Linked DNA regions of Leucothrix mucor DSM 2157. Each later gene encodes a partner of the first gene's protein in a complex. Links are inferred from orthologs where the notes say so. Each region holds a gene or a part of one and is shown on either strand. Other genes may lie near its edges.

Evidence for each region. The genes of interacting proteins can lie anywhere in the genome.
Region 2: the proteins of LEUMU_RS0102325 (region 1) and xseA are in contact, whole or in part, in a cryo-EM structure (PDB 8TXR), measured with the Escherichia coli proteins. The link is inferred for Leucothrix mucor DSM 2157 from one-to-one orthologs.

Annotation. Positions count from the first base shown.
Region 1 is NZ_ATTE01000001.1:528,588-534,288, reverse strand. The notes cover bases 1,601-4,442. They hold LEUMU_RS0102325 (exodeoxyribonuclease VII small subunit), read right to left. Parts: upstream 3,213-4,442; coding sequence 2,988-3,212; downstream 1,601-2,987. Other genes in these bases: rpoH (RNA polymerase sigma factor RpoH), read right to left, coding at 3,509-4,381; LEUMU_RS0102330 (polyprenyl synthetase family protein), read right to left, coding at 2,108-2,995; dxs (1-deoxy-D-xylulose-5-phosphate synthase), read right to left, coding at 1,601-2,100. In the rest of the region: lpxC (UDP-3-O-acyl-N-acetylglucosamine deacetylase), read right to left, coding at 1-83; more of dxs, read right to left, coding at 223-1,600; hemL (glutamate-1-semialdehyde 2,1-aminomutase), read right to left, coding at 4,503-5,701. UniProt on the Escherichia coli protein: Bidirectionally degrades single-stranded DNA into large acid-insoluble oligonucleotides, which are then degraded further into small acid-soluble oligonucleotides.
Region 2 is NZ_ATTE01000001.1:2,473,338-2,476,326, reverse strand. It holds xseA (exodeoxyribonuclease VII large subunit), read right to left. Parts: upstream 2,161-2,989; coding sequence 841-2,160; downstream 1-840. Other genes in the region: guaB (IMP dehydrogenase), read left to right, coding at 2,681-2,989; LEUMU_RS0111015 (hypothetical protein), read right to left, coding at 2,272-2,547; LEUMU_RS0111025 (PfkB family carbohydrate kinase), read right to left, coding at 1-677. UniProt on the Escherichia coli protein: Bidirectionally degrades single-stranded DNA into large acid-insoluble oligonucleotides, which are then degraded further into small acid-soluble oligonucleotides.

The DNA of each region.
Region 1 (5,701 bases):
AAAGTCAAACCGACTTTTTGTCCCGAGTGTAATCCTATGCCTACCGTGCTAACAGTACGCTCTAATGTTCTTTGTACCAGCATAATTTTTTGCCCCCAGTATCAAACCTTTGTTATTAGTATGGTTGATATCAATTTGGACCAGTTTATTGAAGAAATTCCTAACCCACGCTGAATCTGGGCACCGAGTGCGGATTATCATGCAGTAAAATCAATGTCTTGTCTATAAAGTAGCGACTTTGGCAAATGGTTGAGGTGCAAACCGGCCGTCTGCAAATTCACAAATTTGCTCTACAATACTTTCTGCAGAAAGTCCTATTTCAGCCAACTGTGCTTCTCGTTCTGCATGCTCAACATAAACATCGGGGATTCCAAGATGAAAAACAGGAACTGAAAGACACAAGCGAGACAGCACTTCTGACAATCCACTGCCGGCACCACCCTGAATTGCATTGTCTTCTAACGTTACAATCAAGTCATGTGTGCTTGCCATCTCCTGGATCATGGCTTCATCCATCGGTTTCACGAAGCGCATATTAATGAGTGTGGCATCTAATTTATCAGCGGCATCGGTCGCCATTGTTAGTAATGATCCAAACAGCATGATTGCAATTCGGCTTCCTTGACGCAGCGATTGTGCTTTTCCAATTGGCAAAGCAATCATTTCGGCAGATGGCTCCACGCCAGCGCCTTTGCCTCGGGGGTAACGCACAGCGGTTGGGCCATTTTCAAGGTAAGCGGTATACAGCATCTGGCGACATTCGTTTTCATCGACCGGAGCCATAACGATCATATTTGGAATGCATCGCAAGTATGACAGGTCGTAATTACCGGCATGGGTTGCACCATCCGCCCCAACTAAACCAGCGCGATCAATGGCAAACACAACAGGTAAATTCTGAATCGCCACATCATGAATCAACTGATCATAAGCGCGCTGCAAAAAGGTAGAGTAAATCGCAACAATCGGCTTAGTACCATCGCATGCCATACCTGCGGCTAGCGTCACCGCATGCTGCTCAGCAATTGCCACATCAAAATAGCGATCAGGGAAGCGTTCTGAGAACTCAACCAAGCCAGAACCTTCGCGCATTGCTGGCGTTATTCCGACAACCCGATCATCCTTTTCGGCGATGTCACATAACCAGCGGCCAAACACCTGCGTATAAGTAGGCGTGGAAGGTTTGGCGCTTTTAACCAAGCCAGTATTTAAGTCGAAAGCTGACACGCCATGATAAGTACAGGGATCATTTTCAGCGGGCTCGTAGCCCTTACCTTTTTTGGTAACCACATGAATAAAGCGTGGCTCATCAATATCGCGGATATTCTCGAACATCAAAACCAGCTCAAGCACATCATGGCCATCGACCGGCCCGTAATACACAAAGCCCATTTCTTCAAACATAGTGCCTGGCATTAACATGCCTTTGGTATGCTCTTCGGCACGACGCGCCAACTTCTTCATGCTTGGTGTGCCGGAAAGAATCTTCTTCCCTTGCTCTCGAATACTGGAATATAGGCCGCCTGACAACAAACGAGCCAAGTACTTACTTAAGCCACCAACATTTGGCGAGATCGACATATCATTGTCATTGAGAACCACCAACATGCGCGCATCTAAATCACCCGCATGATTGAGTGCCTCGTAAGCCATGCCGGCAGTTAATGCCCCATCACCGATGACGGCAATCGTCTGTCGGTCAATGCCTTGCTGCTTGGCGGCAAGTGCCATGCCCAAAGCTGCACTAATTGACGTACTGGAATGCCCAACACCAAAGGTGTCGTATTCACTTTCTGAACGTTTTGGAAATCCGGACAAGCCACCTTGCTTGCGGATGCTGGATAGCCGATCACGACGTCCGGTCAGTGCTTTGTGTGGATAGGCCTGATGCCCAACATCCCAGACTAGGCGATCTTCCGGTGTATTGAACACATAGTGTAATGCAACGGTCAGTTCAACCGTACCCAATCCCGCTGAAAAATGACCACCAGAACCTGCTACTGATTGCAGCAGAAACTCGCGCAGTTCGTCACACAACTGAGGCAGTTGTTCTTTATCCAGTTTACGTAAGTCACTGGGATTGATGATCTGATCGAACATAGGCTAATTACTTAATACGTTGTACGATGAATCGGGCAATGTCGCGCAGTAAATCTGCTTCGGAACCAAACATATCCAGTGCGTTAAACGCTTCCTGGTGTAATTCCCGCAACTTTTGTTTTGCCCCATCCATTCCTAAAATTGAAGGATAGGTCGGCTTATTCGCCGCAATATCCGCTCCTTGCTGCTTACCTAGCGTCGCGGTATCGCTTTCCACATCCAAGATGTCGTCCTGAACCTGAAACGCCAAACCAATGGCGGTTGCGTACCGAGTCAGTGAGTCTCGCTGTTGCTCCGTGACCAACTCACTGCAATAACTTGGCAGCAATATACAGGCGTCTATCAAAGCTCCCGTCTTATGAGCATGCATGACTTCCAACTGCTTTTCAGTCAGCTGTTGGCCAACACTTGCCAAGTCAATGGCTTGCCCACCTACCATACCACGAGAGCCTGCAGCTGCCGATAAACCCTGAATTAAGCGTAGTTGGCTTTGTGCACTAATGCCCTCGATAGGCTCACTCAGCCATTCAAAAGCAAAAGCTTGTAGCGCATCACCCGATAAAATCGCGGTGGCTTCATCAAAGGCCTTATGGGCGGTCGGAATTCCACGGCGCAGGTCATCATCATCCATTGCCGGCAGGTCATCATGAACCAAAGAATAAGCATGAATACATTCTACCGCCACGGCAATCCGATCTAATGCGGCAATGGGAACACCCAAGGCTTCACCACTAGCATACACCAAGGTTGGCCGAATACGTTTACCTCCGGCTAGCGCCGAATAGCGCATTGCTTCATGCAAACGCGAGGGTGAAACATCCTCTATCGATAAAGCATCCGCCAGTAACTGCTCCAACCGTAATCGGTAGGACTCTGACAATTGTACACTAGTCATCCGCTAAAAAATCTTCCTCACCGTCGGCGGTCAACAGAGTGACCCGCTGCTCTGCGGCTTTTAACAATTGCTGACACTCCCGACTCAGGCGCACGCCCTCTTCAAACGCCTGAAGCGCGTCCTCAAGTGGCATATCCCCCTGCTCCATCCGGGCGACGACCGCTTCTAGTTCAGCCACGGAGGCCTCATAGCTGGTTTTCTTTGCTCTTTTGCTCATGTCGACGATATTGATCTTTCAGAACTTGAAATGCAAGTAGTTACTGTATTTGAAAACCTGATGATCCAACTTGAACTTGATCAGGCAATACACTAACATTACACCTATATTTTCTGGGAGACTCTCCATGTTTGATTTCGATTTCGGCCTACCAATGCTACTAGTCGTTCTGTTAATTGCAGTTTCATGGCTGAGCTTTTTCTCGGTTGTGTTATTCGGCTAATTAGCCTGACCAATAATACCAAACAAAAAAGGCCGCACTCAGTGCGGCCTTTTTTGTTGTTCATTGACTGCATTTACATCGCAGCAACCTGAACTCCAGACTTCAATTTATTAATCGCAGCAAATTCAAGCTGACGAATCCGCTCAGCAGATACACCATACTTATCAGCCAAGTCCTGCAAGGTTGATTTAGTTTCTCCCAACCAACGGCTACTCAGAATATCTTTACTCCGATCATCCAACTCAGCCAATGCTGTGTTAAAACGATTTTGCGTATGTTCTTCCCAATCTTGGGCTTCCAGCATTTCTGCAGGGTCTTGAGACTCAGTCGACAGCAAATATTGACTTGGCGTATAAGCGTTATCGTCATCTTCCTGACCAGGTGACAAATCAAATGAGATGTCCTGACCACTCATGCGTTTTTCCATTTCCATGACGTCTTTACTCGTCACACCCAAGTCTGTTGCGATGTCATTGACTTCAGCCGAATTCAACCATCCCAGACGCTTTTTGCTGCTGCGAAGGTTAAAGAATAATTTACGCTGCGCTTTGGTGGTCGCCACTTTAACGACTTTCCAGTTACGCAAAATGAATTCATGGATTTCAGCTCGAATCCAGTGAACTGCGAATGACACTAAACGGACATTTACATCAGGATCGAAACGTTTGACTGCTTTCATCAAGCCGACATTTCCTTCCTGAATTAGATCCGCAAGCGGTAAACCATAACCGCTATAGCCACGAGCAACCTTAATTACAAATCGAAGATTGTGCATGACCAGCTTGCGCGCAGCTTCAAGATCTCCCTGTTCAACTAGGCGAACAGCATATCCCTTTTCTTCTTCTACGCTCAGAACCGGCAACTCATGTACCGACTGGACATAGCTCTCCAAACTACCTGCTGAAACAGATATTCCGGTGTGACTTAATGCCAGTGACTTTGCCATATGTATAATCTCCAAAAATCGTGCGTTATTAGCACTCAAATACTGAGAGTGCTAATTTTTAGGATAGTTCCCATTTAAAGTCAAGTTATTGACTAGTTTTATGGCTAAACGGTAACCTTCCTCATAAGCTAGCAAACACTTTGTTCGCTGCCTCGAGTGTCTCATCAATGTCTTGATCAGTGTGTGCTGCTGAGACAAACCCTGCTTCATAAGCAGAGGGTGCCAAGTTCACACCGTGATCTAACATGCCATGGAAGAAGCGATTAAAGCGATCAATATTACAAGCAGTGACCTGCTGATAATTGGTCACTTTTGGCTCCTCAGTGAAGAACAAACCAAACATCGCACCCACTCGATTACTTGACAATGCGATGTCATTCGCCTTAGCAACCTCAAGCATACCTTCTACCATACGTGCAGATTTGCGTTCCAGATCCTCATAGAAGCCATCACGACTGATAATTTCTAAGGTTTTTAAGCCAGCTGTCATCGCAATTGGGTTGCCTGAGAGAGTACCCGCTTGATAAATTGGACCCGTGGGCGCCAATCGCTCCATTACATCAAGACGACCACCAAACGCACCGACCGGCATTCCACCGCCGATGATTTTCCCCAGTGTCGTCAGATCTGGTTTGATGTTGTAAACCTCCTGAGCACCGCCAAATGCCACACGGAAGCCAGTCATGACTTCATCAAAAATCAGCAATGCGCCGTGCTCATCACAAACTTCACGTAGGGTTTCCAAGAAGCCCGGTACTGGCGGTATGCAGTTCATATTGCCAGACACTGGCTCTACGATAATGCAGGCAATGGAATCACCTTGCGCAGCAAACAACTCACGTACCTGATCGGAATTATTGTAATCCAGTGTTAGCGTGTGCTTAGCCAGATCCGCCGGTACACCCGGAGAGTTTGGCTCACCAAAAGTCAGTGCGCCAGAACCTGCTTTAACCAATAGTGAATCGCCATGCCCGTGATAACCACCCTCAAACTTGACGATATTATCGCGACCAGTATAGCCACGCGCCAAGCGAATCGCTGACATAGTGGCCTCAGTACCTGAGTTCACCATTCTAACCATTTCGATGGATGGCATGATTTCGCCAATGCGCTCGGCCATATCCACTTCAATTGCCGTTGGCGCGCCGTAGCTTAGCCCGCGACCAATCGCTTCTTGTACTGCTGCAATGATCTCAGGGTTTGAATGACCCGCAATCATTGGTCCCCAAGAGCCCACGTAATCAATGTAGCGCTTACCATCAGCATCAAACAAATACGCTTGTTCTGCACGAGCAATAAACAGCGGCGTTCCACCCACTC
Region 2 (2,989 bases), 1.9 Mb from region 1 along the record:
TTAGTCGCCTTGGCGCAAGAAACAGGGTCAACAAACAGGGGAACATCCGCGTAATTACTGAGGATGTACGCTAGCGCGGTTTGCGATAAATTAGCATCAATAATAATGACATCCGCGCGTTGCAACATGGCTTGCTGAGATTTGAGTACATCAACACTCAAGCGCTCTAATATCGCCATGTCGTTAATGGCCACGTGCATATCGCCATCGCCATCCAGAACCGATAGATAGGTTGAGGTCACGCCATCGGCTAATTGCAGCGTGTGTTTCATATCAATGCCAGCGCGCTGACAATGCTCGATAATCTCTTGTCCGTAAGTATCTTTACCAACCGCAGTGGTCAGTCGGGTATCGGTGCCCAATCGAGCGAGGTTTTCGGCGATATTACGACCAACGCCGCCCGGAGAGGTGCTAACACTACCCAGATTAGAATCGCCCACTCTCAAGTTGCCTGCAGGCCTGCCAAGAATGTCCATATTGGCACCGCCAATCACCACGACATAGCGTGCTTCGGCCAAGATATAGCCTTTACCGCGAATCACGCCTTTATTGGTGAGGTTCATAATATGCCCAGCGACAGCGGAGCGGCTAATACCAATCCGGTCAGCGATGTCCTGCTGTGGCATGAGTGGGTCTTGTTTGAGTAATGCTAAGATTTCCAACTCGCGTTCAGTCATTTAAGCGGCCTCATTATTTCAAATAAACAAATGCTTGCTAACCAAACATTTGTTTAAAATAAATGAGTTTTGCAGAAATCGCAATAATAAATGTCGTCGATACTGATTTGCATCGACGAAAAGCTGGGTGTGGAATGAGGCTGTACTAAGAAGGCGTCGCGAGTTATAGCAGGGATTTCTGCTCACTAACCACCGCTTGCAGCTGCCCATCTTCAACCCGAATATTCAGGGCTTGCCCTGGGTGAGCCTGATTGACTCGCTGAATAACCGCACCAGTCTTAGCATCCTGAGTAATACTGTACCCGCGCTGCAAGGTATTGAGTGGGCTTACGCTATTCAGGCGCGCAGCCAATACAGCCAGTTGGGATTGGTGTCCTTGGAATTGCCGTTGCATCAATTGCTGCAAACGTTGCTCCAGCTGAGTCGTTTTTTGTTGACGATTCGCTAATAAACGCTGCGGGGATACTGATTGTAGCTTGGTCTCAAGTTGGCTCAGTCGGGCGGATTGACGCTCCAGCCGTAAACTAACACTCCGCTTCAGTCGTTGCTCCAATTCATCCAGTTTCTGTTGTTGCTGTTGCAATCGGTAAGCAGGGCGTTGGTGGGACAGTTTTTGTTCTTGCAGCTGTAAAGCTTGTTGGCGCGTTTGCAGGTTGCGGCGCATGGCATTGATCAGTCGCACATGGCGCTGCGTGGCTTGCAACCGCAGCTCTTTCATTTCAGGAACGGCTAATTCAGCAGCAACTGAGGGCGTAGCCGCGCGAACATCTGCAACGAAGTCTGAAATCGTAACATCGACTTCATGCCCGACCGCACTAATCACCGGAATTTTGGATTCATGAATTGCCATGACCACATTGCGCTCATTGAAAGACCAGAGATCTTCCATTGAGCCGCCACCGCGCCCAACAATCAATACATCGCAACGCGCTTGTTTATTAGCCAGGCGAATAGCGGTTTCAATTTGCGTAGCCGCGCTGCGCCCTTGGACGGCAACGGGGTAAATATAAATAGGGACCTGTGGAGCCCGACGCTCCAGCACTTGCAGGATATCGCGAATCGCCGCGCCACTCGGAGAGGTAATCACGCCGATGGCTTCCGGCAAAAAAGGCAGTGGCTTTTTATGCTCCTGATCAAATAAACCGCCAGCAGCCAGACTAGCTTTAAGCGCTTCAAATTGGCGCTGCAGCTCACCGGCACCGGCTTCCTCCATGTGCTCGACAACGATCTGAAATTCACCGCGAGGCTCATACAAGCCAATCCGCGCCCGTACCATCACCTGCATGCCGTTTTGTGGCTTCAGGCGTAGCGCCATATTTTTGTTACGGAACATGGCACAGCGTACTTGGGCTTTGCTGTCTTTTAAGGAGAAATAAAAGTGTCCGGAAGCCGGGCGCGAGAAATTGGAAATTTCACCTTCCAGCCATAGCAGGCCGAAGCTTCTCGATAACATCAGTGCTACTTCTGAGTTCAGGTCTGACACGGTCAGTACCGTGCGATTTTGATCAATGATGTTAACGTCTCCCAGCAAAAAGCCGGGGAGAGCCCGGCTTGGTCATATTCATAATTATCAGGTGGTTCTGTCAGGCAAACTTTAGAAAGTCGGGCCTGCTGTTTTAGCCGCTTCTGCCTGAGCCAGTGCACCGGCCGTTTGTGTCATGACCTGTTCAATGAATTCATTCATTTTTTCAGTGTCTTTATTGACCTGCGCTTGCTGGGCATTTTCCAATAATTTATCGGTGTTCAGCCAGTAAAATCCGGACTGTTTTGCGGCTTCAACCGCCGTTGTAGCCTCTTCCAGCGTGGCTGCTGAGGCATTGCTTGCGGCCATGGCGAGTACCAAGCCTGTGGCGATGTGTTTCAGTTTCATCAATTACTCCGCGTTAGAAGCTTATCATTCTATGTCGTGATCTATTGATAGCAGTTTACCCCAGATGCGTCAATGGTTTATAATGAGGCGCTAATTTTGGAAAATACTCGCTCCCAGGTACCTTGGAGGTCTTATGCGAATTCTAGAAGAAGCACTCACTTTTGACGACGTGTTACTCGTCCCCGCACATTCAAACGTGCTGCCTGCTGAGGTAAATCTCGGCACGCTTCTCACGCGCGATATTCGCATGAATATCCCTATGGCTTCGGCCGCTATGGACACCGTTACCGAAGCTAAACTCGCGATTGCATTAGCTCAGGAGGGTGGCTTAGGCATTATTCATAAGAATATGACTATTGAAGCTCAGGCTCGTGCTGTGCTCACCGTGAAGAAGTTCGAAAGCGGCATCATTAAAGATCCTTACACCGTAAAAGCTGATACC